Regions from separate parts of the Camelimonas sp. ID_303_24 genome, predicted to be linked through region 2. Evidence: predicted binding sites of a transcription regulator. Region 2 holds the regulator's gene; the other holds the start of a gene.

Region 1 (6,908 bases), on a different contig from region 2:
ACCCGGCTTTTGGTGCAGCGCGCCAGGGCGATTCCGAGGGGGCTCCCCAAGGGGCTCCCATGCCAGGCGGTCCATGGTCGCGCGGCGCGCAACCCGGCCAGGCCGCTGGACCGTGGGGCGGGCAACAGCCGCAGGCCCCGGCCGGCGGCGGCTTCCTGCGCGGCGCCCTGACCACGGCGGCGGGCGTCGCGGGCGGCGCGCTGCTGTTCGATGCGGTGAAGGGCATGATGGGCGGCTCGTCCGCCGCCAACGCCACGCCAGCCGACAAGGCGGAAGCGGGGAAGGCCGACGCGCAGCAGGACAACGCCAGCAAGGACAACGCCAGCGACCAGAAGGCGGACAACAACCAGAACGATAGTCAGAACGACGCCAGCTATCAGGACGCCGGTTACGATGATCCGTCCTATGGCGACCAGTCCTGGGACGATGGCGACTACGGCGGCGACGACGACTGGGCGTAAGCTCTGAAGCCCCGTCTGGAGGATATGGATGGCGCGCATTTCCATTGCGCGCCATTTCTTTTTTAAGGCCGGGCGAGCGCGCGGCGGATCAGCGCGCGATGATCGTCTCCGTTCGCGGCCGCCGCGAGGAAGCTATGGGCTTCGCCTGCACGCTTCAGTAGCGCGTGGTCTGGAAGCCGCGCCCGGGCGCCTCTCCCGTCACATCACCACCACCTTCGCCCCGACGTTGACCCGTGAATACAGGTCGATCACATCGTCATTGGTCAGCCGGATGCAGCCCGAAGACACGTTCTGGCCGATGGTGTTGGGCTCGTTGGTGCCGTGAATGCGATACAGGGTTGAGCCCAGATACAGGGCCCGGGCGCCGAGCGGATTATCCGGGCCGCCGGCCATGAAACGCGGCAGGTCGGGCCGGCGCCGGCGCATGTCGGCGGGCGGACGCCAGTCCGGCCATTCGCGTTTCATGGAAATGTGCTGGCTGCCCCGCCACTGGAAGCCTTCGCGACCGACGCCGATGCCGTAGCGGATGGCCATGCCGCCGCCCTGCACCAGATACAGATATTTTTTGCGCGTATCGATGACGATCGCGCCGGCGGGCTGGCCGCCGGAATAGGACACCGTCTGCCGGCGGAAGCGCGGCGCAACCTCCTGCTGCATGATCTCGCCGCCATAGATGTCGCCGCCTGGATAGCCCTGATCGTCCAGTTGCTGGGAGCTCCTGGCGGCGGCGCGCGTGCGTCGCTGGGCGCGTGGCCGGGCGTCGCTGTCATCAATCCAGTAGCCGTACTGCTGGCCATCCAGCGCCGGCGCGCCGCCGCGCCAGTAGCCGGGCGGGGGCGCGCTCCTTCCGCCGTAACCGCCGCCGTAACCGCCGCCATAGCCGCTGTCCTGCGCCCGGGCGGCCAGGGGCGTCGCCAGCAGTGCGATGGCGATGATGACGGTGCTCCGGATTGACGGGCGCGGGCGCCACAGGCGGGATTGCGCATCCATCGCCGGCTTTTGCTCCGCTCTGACCAGCACGGGCATTGGTTTGGGCAAGGGCAAGGGCAAGGGCACGGGCACGGTATGTGGCATTGGTTTTGGCATTTGCCTTGGGCCTCCACGCAATGTGACCCGACGCTGCCCGCCAAAGCGGGCGCCGCTTTTGCGGCAAGCGCGCTGGATCGATCAGGCTGGCGCATCGTCAACTCCCGCCGGAGATGACAGTTCGCCAGAGGGGAAGCGCAGGTCTGCCCGTCTTCCCGGTATGGTGTTCCCGAAATGATAATGCAGCGGCAACGCTGGCGGTTCCCCGCAGCGGAAGTATGACGACGCTGCCAGATCAGGCCAGATCAGGTCAGGCCAGATCAGGCCCGTCGCGGCGCAGGCCTATTTCGCCAGCAGGCCGTTTTGGGTTTTTCCCTGGGTCTTGCCTTGTTTCTGGCTCTGGCGTCGGGCGTGCGTCCGCGCGTCGGCCGCCACATCGGGCTCCTCCTGCGGCGCTGACTGGGCGCGCGCCACGCGCCGCAGGGCGCGCAGGCTGTCGCGCGCCTCCAGCCAGGCCTGCGATCCCATCTCCGTCTCGACCGCGTTCTGGGCCTTGCGCCACAGCGGCGTCGCCCGCGCCAGCGCCTCGCGCCCCGCGTCGGTGAGTTCATGCGCGACGGCGCGGCCGCCGCCGGCCCGGGGGGCGATCAGGCCCACATCGCCCAGCAGCCGCAGGTTGCGGGTGAGGGTAGTCCGCTCCAGCGCCAGCATGTCGGCCAGGGCGCTGATGGAGCCGGTGAGGCCGCGATCAATCGCCGCCAGCAGCGACAATTGCGTCACCTTCAGGCCCGTGGGACGCAGCGCCTCGTCATACATGCGGGTCAGCGCCCGGGCTGTCATACGGGATTGAAGACAGGCGCATATAGCTCCGGGACCGGAATGGGCGTCCCCGCGGCTGGCGGGCTGGTTGCCGGTCTGGCTGGCGGTCATGTCTGCCCCTGCGCTGTCTGTCGCTTGCGCGGTCGCGCGGAAGCGTCGGGCGAAACATGGCGCATTGCCGGCGTTTGGTAAACCGGCGGGACTGTCCGCCGGCTTTCGGGCTGGTTTCCGCCTGGCCTTCGGGCCGGCTGGTAACCCGGCGGGAGGAACGGCGATCGAACCAGGGAAAAAATGATCCCGCCCCTGTCGTGCGCTCCTTGACTCCCCGCGGGGCCACGCCTATCTCCCGGCCAGCGTTAGCACTCGCGCTTGCATAGTGCTAACGACCCCATTCGAACCATGCGCGTTTCGCGCCCCTATCAAGAGGAATGGTCCATGAAGTTCCGTCCGCTGCATGACCGCGTCGTCGTCCGTCGCATCGAAAGCGAAGAGAAGACGAAGGGCGGCATCATCATCCCCGATACCGCCAAGGAAAAGCCCCAGGAGGGCGAGGTCGTGGCTGCTGGCGCTGGCGCGCGTGACGAGCAGGGCAAGCTGGTTGCTCTCGACGTCAAGGCTGGCGATCGCGTGCTGTTCGGCAAGTGGTCGGGCACCGAGGTCAAGATCGACGGCGAAGACCTGCTGATCATGAAGGAGTCGGACATCCTCGGCGTCATCGGCTGATTTCAGCTGGCGCGATGCGGCTGGCCTGCGGGCCGGCCGGATGTTTCCGGATTTTCCAGACAGTGAATTCAGGGCTCCGCCAGAGCCGCGACGGATTGGGATCCGGCGCAGGTATCGGCGGGAGGTCCCGACAACAGGAGCAAGCACATGGCTGCCAAGGACGTAAAATTCGGCGGTGAAGCCCGCGACAAGATGCTGCGCGGCGTGGATATCCTCGCCAACGCCGTGAAGGTGACGCTGGGTCCGAAGGGCCGCAACGTCGTGATCGAGAAGTCGTTCGGCGCGCCGCGCATCACCAAGGACGGCGTTTCGGTCGCCAAGGAAATCGAACTCGCTGACCGCTTCGAGAACATGGGCGCCCAGATGGTGCGCGAAGTGGCCTCGAAGACCAACGACAAGGCTGGCGACGGCACCACCACCGCCACCGTGCTGGCCCAGGCCATCGTCAAGGAAGGCGCCAAGGCTGTGGCCGCCGGCATGAACCCGATGGACCTGAAGCGTGGCATTGATCTGGCCACCGCCGCCGCCATCAAGGACATCGCCGCCCGCGCCAAGAAGGTCAAGGATTCGTCCGAGATCGCCCAGGTCGGCACCATCTCCGCCAATGGCGACCGCTTCATCGGCGAGGAAATCGCCAATGCGATGCAGAAGGTCGGCAACGAGGGCGTGATCACGGTTGAAGAGGCCAAGACGGCCGAGACCGAGGTCGAGATCGTTGAGGGCATGCAGTTCGATCGCGGCTACCTGTCGCCGTACTTCATCACCAACGCCGAGAAGATGGTTGCGGACCTCGAAGATCCGTACATCCTGATCCACGAGAAGAAGCTGTCGTCGCTGCAGTCGCTGCTGCCGGTGCTTGAGGCCGTCGTCCAGACCGGCAAGCCGCTGGTCATCATCGCTGAGGACGTCGAGGGCGAGGCCCTGGCCACCCTGGTGGTCAACAAGCTGCGCGGCGGCCTGAAGGTTGCGGCCGTCAAGGCTCCGGGCTTCGGCGATCGTCGCAAGGCCATGCTTGAGGACATCGCGATCCTCACCAACGGCCAGACCATCTCGGAAGACATCGGCATCAAGCTCGAGAACGTGACCCTCGAGATGCTGGGCCGCGCCAAGCGCATCCGCATCGAGAAGGAAAACACCACGATCATCGACGGCGCCGGCGCCCGCGAGGAGATCGAGGCCCGCGTCGCCCAGATCAAGGCCCAGATCGAAGAGACCTCTTCGGACTACGACCGTGAGAAGCTGCAGGAGCGTCTGGCCAAGCTGGCTGGCGGCGTCGCGGTCATCCGCGTCGGCGGCTCGACGGAAGTCGAAGTCAAGGAGAAGAAGGACCGCGTTGACGACGCCCTGAACGCCACCCGCGCTGCGGTGGAAGAAGGCATCGTTCCTGGCGGCGGCACCGCCCTGCTGCGCGCCCGCGCCGCCGTGCAGGCCCTGACCTCGGACAACGCCGACATCCGCGCTGGCATCGCCATCGTCGCCCGCGCCCTTGAGGCTCCGATCCGCCAGATCGCCGAGAACGCCGGCGTGGAAGGCTCGATCGTTGTCGGCAAGATCACCGACAACAAGGACAGCGCCACGTTCGGCTTCAACGCCCAGACCGAAGAGTATGTCGACATGCTCCAGGCTGGCATCGTTGACCCGGCCAAGGTTGTCCGCACCGCTCTCCAGGACGCGGCTTCGGTCTCCGGCCTGCTGATCACCACCGAGGCCATGGTCGCCGACGCTCCGAAGAAGGATGCGGCTCCGGCGATGCCGGCCGGCGGCATGGGCGGCATGGGCGGCATGGACTTCTGATCCAGCCGGCTCAGGCGGTCCGGCCCGCGCCGGACCGACGGGATTGGGGCTCCGGAGTTTTCCGGGGCCCTTTTTTATGCGCTCCGCGCGGGTCGGATCGGGCGGGGTTGCGGCGGCGGCCGCCGCATGAGAGCAGTTTTCGATCAATCTGGATCGCAAACTGCTCCAGTTCTCCTTGTTTTGAGCGAATTCTGATCGATCAGCCGATTCCGGCTGATCGGAAAGCGCTCTAATCGCGGCGTCAACCAGGCGCGGGAATGTTTTGGCAAAAGCTGTTTCCCTTTTCGGGATGATGTTCTAGGACTGGACGCATGGAGCGTTCCGGCCAACGCTGGCGCGCCTGTTTGTTTGTTGTCGCAATTCCGCTTCGCACGGCGTCGCCGCCGGGGCCGGCGTTGCGCGGGAGCCTGGAGCGTTCTGGCGTCACGTGGCGCCGCAACGCGCCGTCTTGTTGTTTTGATGCATTTCCTCGCGGAGCGCCTGCTTCGTCCGGAAATGCTCCAGGGGGTGAAGCCATGAGCAATAATGATGAAGTCGACAGCCCGATCGCGGGCGTGTTCTGGTCGCTGGCTCTCGCCATCGTCGCCTGCGTCGCCATTTTCTGGCACAACTTCGGTTGAAGCCGGGCCGGGCCTGGCCCGGCGCTGACATGATTTTAGCCGCGCGCTCCCTTCCGGAGCGCGCGGCTTTTTTTATTGAACATCCGCCGCCGTGGACGCCGCTGGCGCACCATGACCAAAATTTAACGGACGATTGACCGCGACATCGCATAGGTTGCGTTGAGATTCCCTTCGCGGGGTTTCGGGCGGACATGCCGCGCGCTCCGGTCGCCGGGGGGAATGGCTGTTTCCGCCTGTCTCATGGAGACGGCGCGCGTGACCCGCGCTGACCGGGCTTTCCGATGATTTCCGCGTCCCGTCTGCTCCGGCCGGCGGGCGTCCTGCAGCATGCGACCTGGGCGGCGACCCGCCGCGGGTCCGCATGCGCCCACCCATGCGATCCGGCGGAACCCATGCACGGACTGAAACAGGCCCTTGCCGATATCTGGCGTCTGACGCTGCCCTATTTCACCTCGCGCGAGCTGACGACGGCGCGCATCTGGCCCCTGCCGGCCTTTGCCGTGCAGCAGCGCGTTCTGGCGTTCATCTTCGCCGCCGTCATCATCGCCATCGAATTTGCGCTGGTGGCGATCAACGTGCGCCTGTCCTATTTCTCGCGCGACTGGTTCAACGCCATCCAGAACAAGGACGCAGCCAGTTTCTGGAGCCTGCTGTTCACCGTGTTCCTGTTCTGGGCCGTGATCTACATCGTCGCCGCCATTTACCAGTATGCGCTGAAATCCTACATGCGCATTCGCTGGCGCACCTGGCTCACCGAGCGTTACATCGGCCAGTGGCTGGACCATAACGCCCATTATCACATGCAGTTGCTCGGCCATGGCGCCGACAACCCCGACCAGCGCATCCAGCAGGACATTGATTCCTTCATCCTGCGCACCATGACGCTGTTCCTCGGCCTGCTGTCGTCGGTGACGACCCTGGCCTCCTTCGCGGTGGTGCTGTGGCAGCTCTCGGCCGCCTTCACCTTCCCCGGGACGAATGTCCAGGTGCCGGGCTTCCTGCTGTGGGGGGCGCTGATCTTCGCGGTGCTGGCCACCTGGATCACCCACAAGGTTGGCAAGCCGCTGATCCGCCTGAACTTCGAGCAGGAGAAGTATGAGGCTGACTTCCGCTTCTCGCTGGCGCGTCTGCGCGAGTACGGCGAGCAGGTGGCGCTGATTGGCGGCGCGCCGGCGGAGAAGCAGCACCTGGCCGGCCGCTTCGGCTCGGTTATTGGCAACTTCCTCGCCATCGTCAGCCGCACCAAGAAGCTGACGGCGGTGACAGCAGCCTATGGCCAGATCGCCAACGTCATCCCTTACGTGCTGGTGGCGCCGTATTACTTCGCCGGCAAGATCACCCTCGGCGGCATGCAGCAGACCGCCAGCGCCTTTGGCCGGGTCAGCGATTCCCTGTCGTTCTTCATCAGCGCCTACGGGACCATCGCCGACTACAAGGCCGTCGTCGACCGTCTCACTACTTTCAC
Region 2 (6,908 bases):
GGGCGATAGCGCGCCGGCGAGGCTGAGGCCGCCGTCGCCGCCGCCGCCGCCGATGGATTGCGCCGCCACGCCCCACGACAGCGCGCCCTGGGTGCTGATGTTCGCAGTGTTGTTGACAGCAACGCGTCCGCCCCTGCCGCCGCTGACGCCGGAGCCGCCGACATTGTAGGTCATGGCGTTCTGACCGGCGCCGGTGACATTGACAGCCACGCCGCCGCTGCCGCCGCCGCCGCCGATGGACTGGGCCAGAATGCCCGCCGACTGGGCGCCTTCGGTGCTGATGGCGCCGGAGGTGGAGATGGTGACGTCTGAGCTGGCGCCGCCAGCGCCGCCCTTGCCGCCCAAATTCAGCGATATGGCGCGATATTCGCCGCCGCTTCCCGAGCCGGTGAGCCCGCCCGCGCCGCCGCCGCCGCCAATGGATTGCGCCATGACCCCGTGGGCGCGTGCGCCACGCGTGACGAGGACGCCATCTGACGAAACGCTGACGGCGCCGCCCAGGCCACCGGCGCCGCCGGCGCCGCCCAGGTTGAGCGTGACGGCCGTTTCACCGCCGGTCGCGGTGATGGTGAAGGCGCCATTGCCGCCGCCGCCGCCAACCGATTGGGCGAGAATCGCGCCGGAGGCATCGCCGCGCGTGACGATCCGGCCGAAGCTGCTGACAGCGGTCTTGCCGGCGTCGCCGCCCGATCCGCCGGCGCCGCCGAGCGAGACGGACAGGGCGGCGTTTGAACCGAAGCCGCCGGTGCCAGAAAATGCGCCGTTGCCGCCGCCGCCGCCGACGGACTGGGCCAGGATGCCGGCGGCGTTCGGCCCCGCCGTGGCGATCATGTTGTCCATGTGCGCGGCGTCATTGCTGGTGACGCTGACGTCGCCGCCGGCCGCGCCGGTCGCGCCCGCGCCCCCAAGCGACAGCTGTGCGCCAGCCAGCGTGCTGGCGCCTGCGGCCACGCTGAAACCGCCATTGCCGCCGCCGCCGCCAACCGACTGGGCGAGAATGCCGGTGGAACCCGCGCCCGCGCCAGCTTCCACGACGCCGGTGCGGATCGAGCCGGTATTGCGAACCTGCACGGCGCCGCTTGTGTCGCCGGCGCCGCCAGCCGCGCCGAAGGACAGGGCGACCGCCGGACCAGCGGCCAGCGCGGCATCGACCGAAAAGCCGGCGTTGCCGCCGCCGCCGCCAATGCTGGCGGCGGAAATGCCCGCAGCGTGATCGCCTCGCGTGACGATGTCGAGGCGCGTGTTCATGGTGACGGCGCCGGCGCGCCCGCCAGCGCCGCCCTTGCCGCCGAGCGAAACGGCGATGGCCCCGAGGTCTGTCGCCGCCGCCGCCGCGACGGAAAATCCGCCCCGTCCGCCGCCGCCGCCAATCGAGCTGGCGTCTACGCCAGTTGAAAAGGCGCCGGAGGTGAAGATCGTTCCTTGTGAGCCGACAAAGATATCGCCGCCCGCGCCGCCCACGCCGCCATTGGCGCCCAGCGCCACGGCGATTGCCGGCAGCTTGACGCCCGCCGCCGCCGCGATGGCGAAGCCGCCGGCGCCGCCGCCGCCGCCGATCGATTGGGCGGTGACGCCAGCTGAACGGTCCCCGCTGGTGCGGATGGCGGCAATGGCCGCCCCGGCCGGGGCCGAGCAGGTTGCATCGCCGTTGATGCAGACGGCGCCGGCCGACCCGCCGTTGCCGCCCTGGCCGCCCATGGCGATGGCGCCGAGCAGGTTGACGGATATGGCGGCGCCGCCCGCGCCGCCGCCGCCGCCAATCGACTGGGCGGTGACGCCGCCGGAATCGTCGCCGCCGGTGGTGATGTCGCCGGCGTTGGTCACCCAGACCTTGCCACCCTGGCCGCCGTCGCCGCCCGCGCCGCCACGGGGGAAAATGAGACCGCCCGCCGCGCCGCCACTGCCGCCGCCGCCGCCAATTGACTGGGCGACAAGTCCGCCGGCGCCCGCGCCGGTGGTTGTCAGCGTCGCCGCGTTATTGACAATGACGCTGCCAGTCGCGCTGCCGTCCGCGCCGCCGCCGCCGGAGGGAATGACGCCGCCGGCGCTGCCGCCGCTCCCGGCTTTTCCACTGGCGCTTTGCGCCAGGATCGCGGAGGCGCCGGCGCCGGATGTGCTGATGCTGCTGCCCTTTTGGGTATGCACGACCACGGACGAGCCGCGGCTGGCGTCCGCCCCGCGTCCGCCTGTCGGGACGAAGCTGCTGGCGCCGCCGCCGTCGCCGGCGCGTCCGCCCCGGCTGCGCGCCAGGATGCCATAGGCGTTGTCGCCGGAGGTCGTGATCCGGCCCGCATGGCGCACGGTGACGGCGCCGCCGTCTGTCGCCCCGGCGCCGGCGCCGCCGAAGCTGGCGACGCTGAAGCCGGAAGCCTTGCCGCCGGCGCCGCCATCGCCGCCGGCGCTTTCGGCCCAGATGCCGGCGCTGTTGGCCCCGGTGGTGGTGATATCGAATTCATTGTTGACGGCAACGTCGCCCGCCGCGCCGCCGGCGCCGCCATTGCCCGCCTTGTTCAGCCCCAGACCAAGCGAAAAGATGTCGCCGCCATCGCCGCCATTGCCGCCGGCGCTGACGGCAACAATGCCGTGATGGCCATCGCCGTTGACCGTGATGGAGCCCCGGCCCGTTGTGGTCACAGTGACAGCGCCGCCCTTGCCGCCGGCTCCGCCATCGCCGCCGCTGGCGGTAAACATGCCATGTGCGCCGTTGCCGCCGCGGCCGCCCGCCTGGCCCAGATTGCGCGCCTCGACGCCATGGCCGTCGCTGACAATGTGCACGGGCGCCTCGGGAGACCCGTCAAGCCCGATCTGCAGGTCCTGCGCCGTTGTCGCGCCATCGGCTCCGGCGCGGCCCCACAGCAGGAACAGCCCGCCATCCGCCGCCGCCTGCGGCGCGATGACCTTCGAAATGCTGGCGGTTGTTTTCGGGATGGCGGCGCTGACGTTCTCCGGCGTTACGAGCACCGCGCCCAGAACGACAGATGCAACGTGCTTGCGCCCGCGACCGCGCCGCGACTTGCCGGAATTGCTGCCCATGCCAGAACTCTTTCCAGAATACGGGCAGCGACGGGTGAGTGACGAAGATCAGCGTCTCACGTCATCCCGAGTATTTCGCGTGGCCGTAGTATGAATTAAATAAAAGGAATATTTTCTTACAATTTGAACAGTCGATTTTCGCAAATATATTTTGTAAATCATCATGATAATTACTAAATGGATACTATTATTTATTTGATGCTCCGGCGTGACGTTGCGCGACTTCCGGATCACTCTGGAGGTTCTGGCGCCGTGAGGCGTTGTGACATCACGCAAACAAAACGGGCGGGGACATGCCCCGCCCGCGCTGTTGCGCCATGATTTCCGTTGTTTCTCTGGAAACGGCCGGGTTGTCTCGCCGCAGCCATCGCCCGCTTGGGGGCGCGCTGGCCCGCCGCCGGCGCCTTCCAGGTTTCAGCTGTCCTCAGACCAGCTGTCGCCCTCAAAACCTGGGCGGGCGAAGGCGACGCCGCCGTCAACGGTCAGCGTCGAGCCCACCACATAATCGCCGGCGCGCGACGCCAGAAAGATGGCGGCGCCGGCCATGTCGTCGTCATCGCCAATGCGGCCGGCGGGCACGCGCCTGGCCACGCCCTCGGCGCTGTCGCGCGCGGCGGTGTTCATGTTGGAGCTGAACGGGCCAGGCGCGATGGCCGTGACGACGACATGATCGGCGATGAGCTGCGCCGCCATCCGCCGGGTGAGGTGAATCAGGCCGGCCTTGGAGGCGGCGTAGGGATACGTCTCCAGCGGATTGACGAAAATGCCGTCGATGGAGGCGATGTTGATGACCTTTGCCGGCTTTTCTGCGCTGGCGGCCTTGCGCAGCAGCGGCGCCAGCGCCTGTGTCAGGAAGAACGGCGTTTTCAGGTTGAGGTCCACCACCTTGTCCCAGCCGCTCTCCGGGAACGTATCGAACTCCGCCGCCCACGCGGCGCCAGCGTTGTTCACCAGGATATCAAGCCTGTCCTCGCGTCCGGCGATCTGCTGCGCCAGCGCCTGCGCCCCTTCGACGGTGGAGATGTCGCCAGGCAGCGAGATGCACTGGCCGCCGTTCTGCGACAGCTCGGCCGCCGTGGCGTCGCAGGCGGCGGCCTTGCGCGCGGTGATATAGACCTTCGCGCCGCTGTCGATATAACCGCGCGCGATCATCTTGCCGATGCCGCGCGAGCCGCCGGTGATCAGGGCCACGCGACCTTCGAGTGAAAACAGTCCGCTCATGTGTCCTCCCGCCCTTCACCTCCTGGTTTTGCGCCGGGCGAGGGGCCGTCTGTATTGGCGATTTGTTGGCGGCGGCAATGTTCGCCGTTCGGTACCCGGGGTTCAAGCCCGTTTGCGTTGCCGCAAACCGCTGGCGCGGGTTTTTCTGGTGGTTTGTCGGGAAAGCGCGGCCAGATCATCGCCCGGGGGGCGCCATGCGGCTGCACAATGCCTCTTGCGAACTGGCGCTGGCCGGAGGCAGATGGCCCGCGTCAACGGTGGAAGGAGCAGGCGATGGCGGAGGCACGGGCGGCGGAGGAACAGGCGGCGGCGGGACGTGAGGCGCCCAGGGTGCGGCCAGCCACAACGGCGGACGCTCCAGCCATTCTCGACATCTATAATTACGCGGTGCGCGAAACCACCGCCGTCTGGACCGAGACGCCGGCCTCGCTCGACAACCGGCTGGCGCTGATGGCTGAGCGGGCCGCGCGCGGCTATCCGTTTCTGGTGGCCGAACTGGCTGACGGCGCCGTTGCCGGCTACGCCACCTTCGGCGATTTCCGCCATTTCGACGGCTACGCCGCCACCGTCGAGCACTCGGTTTATGTCGGGCCGCAGTTTCACCGGCGCGGCGTCGCCCGGGCGCTGATGCCGCCGCTGATCGACGCCGCCCGCGCCTGCGGCAAGCATGTCATGGTCGGCGCCATCGCCGCTGACAACGACGCCTCGATCCGCCTGCATGCGGCGTTTGGCTTTGAGAAAACCGGCCTGATGCCCCAGGTTGGCCGCAAGTTCGGCCGCTGGCTCGATCTGCTGTGGATGCAGAAAATCCTCGCGGAGGACTGAGCCGGCGGCCGCCGGGCCTCAGCGTCGCCGGTAAAGCTGCGACACCACCCGCGCCGTGTAATCGACCATCGGAATGATGCGCGAATAGTTGAGCCGCGTCGGGCCGATGACGCCGACGACGCCGACGATGCGCTCCTCAGCGTCGCGAAATGGCGCGGCAATGGTTGAGGAGCCGGACAGCGAGAACAGCTGGTTCTCCGAGCCGATGTAGATGCGCACGCCTTCGCCGTCCTCGGCGCGGGACAGCAGGTCGATGACTTCTTTTTGGGTTTCCAGATCGGCGAACAGCAGCCGCATGCGCTCCAGGTCAGCGCCGACGCTGACATCTTCCAGCAGGTTGGCCTGGCCGCGCACGATGAGCTGGCGGGTATCCGATGAGCCGCCGACAGCGATGGCCAGTCCGGCTTCCACCAGCCGCGCCGTCAGCACGTCCAGTTCCCGCTCCATGGCGGTGCGCTGGCTGGCCACGTCCTGGCGCAACTCGTCCAGGGTGCGGCCGCTGATGCGGGCGTTGAGGAAGTTCGCCGCCTCGACCAGCGCCGAGGAGGGCAGACCGGCGGGCAAATCGAGCAGCCGGTTTTCCACATTGCCGTCGTCGCTGACCAGGACTACCAGGCCGCGTTGCGGGCCGAGCCGCACGAATTCGATCTGCCGCAGCCGGGCGTTGGTCTTGGTAGTCAGCACCACGCCGGCGCCGCGCGACAGGCCGGAGAGCAGTTGCGTTGCCTGGGCCAGCGCCGTGTCGAGCGAGCTGTCGGCGGCGGCGGCGCGCATTTCCGTCTCGATGCGCCGGCGCTCCTCATCGGCCAGATGGCCGGTCTCCAGCATGGCGTCGACGAAAAACCGCAGGCCGGTTTCGGTGGGCAGGCGGCCGGCCGATGTATGCGGCGCATAGATCAGCCCGGCGTGCTCCAGGTCCGACATCACATTGCGAATGGAGGCCGGCGACAGGTGCATGGGAATGATGCGCGACAGGTTGCGCGAGCCGACGGGTTCGCCCGTGGCCAGATAACTCTCGACGATCTGGCGGAAAATTTCGCGAGACCGTTCGTTCAGGGTCGTGTGCGCGCCCCTTTCCTGGAATGGCCCCAATGCTGTCGCGCTCCTGTCGATGCGGGGGCTGGCTGCCCCTGCCGCATAATGTAGCGGGCCCCCGTTCGCCTTGCCAGAGGCGGCGCTGCGCTGGCCTGGGCCAAAGCACTGGCCTGGGGCAAAGCACTGGTCTGGGGCAAACGCCGTACCGCGCTCCGATACATTCTGGCCGCTGCGGACGCGCCTGGCCGGCGCCGCCCCTGCGCCGGTGAAGGCCGCGCAGGGGCTTACGCCTCGCGCCTGGATCGTTATAGCTCTCTGCAACGTCTCAAACCGACATTTTGAACCCACACAACCCAGGACAGACAGATGCGCCCTTCAAAACGCGCCCCTGATGAAATGCGCAAGGTCACGCTGGAGCGCGGCGTGGCGCGCTACGCGGAAGGCTCCTGCCTCGTGCGCTTCGGCGACACCCATGTGTTCTGCACCGCCTCGCTCGAGGATCGCGCCCCAGGCTGGCTGCGCGGCCAGGGCCGGGGCTGGGTCACGGCGGAATATTCCATGCTGCCCCGCGCCACCGCCGAACGCACCCGGCGCGAGGTCAATTCCGGCAAGCCGTCTGGCCGCACCCAGGAGATCCAGCGCCTGATCGGCCGTTCGCTGCGCGCCGTGGTTGATCTGCCGGCCCTCGGCGAGCGGCAGATTTCCATCGATTGCGACGTGCTCCAGGCCGACGGCGGCACCCGCACCGCCGCCATCACCGGCGCCTGGGTCGCCCTGCACGATTGCATCGCCTG

The links. The regulator HrcA, encoded in region 2, represses chaperone genes, less so after heat shock. The targets are predictions, from matches to a motif close to GTTAGCACTCNCNNNNNGNGAGTGCTAAC.
Region 1: a site for HrcA is predicted at 2,662-2,690, ahead of groES (co-chaperone GroES). Genes of this name have one in related genera too.

Annotation. Positions count from the first base shown of each region.
Region 1 covers NZ_JBLLJM010000020.1:13,026-19,933, forward strand. Annotated here, with positions in the region: gene ACERNI_RS15285 (DUF2076 domain-containing protein) at 1-461, shown strand, start outside; gene ACERNI_RS15290 (L,D-transpeptidase) at 660-1,451, opposite strand; gene ACERNI_RS15295 (MarR family winged helix-turn-helix transcriptional regulator) at 1,830-2,327, opposite strand; gene groES (co-chaperone GroES) at 2,742-3,029, shown strand; gene groL (chaperonin GroEL) at 3,177-4,823, shown strand; gene ACERNI_RS15310 (ABC transporter ATP-binding protein/permease) at 5,836-6,908, shown strand, end outside.
Region 2 covers NZ_JBLLJM010000003.1:379,212-386,119, reverse strand. Annotated here, with positions in the region: gene ACERNI_RS04605 (hypothetical protein) at 1-3,033, opposite strand, end outside; gene ACERNI_RS04600 (SDR family oxidoreductase) at 3,448-4,254, opposite strand; gene ACERNI_RS04595 (N-acetyltransferase family protein) at 4,528-5,079, shown strand; gene hrcA (heat-inducible transcriptional repressor HrcA) at 5,098-6,171, opposite strand; gene rph (ribonuclease PH) at 6,481-6,908, shown strand, end outside.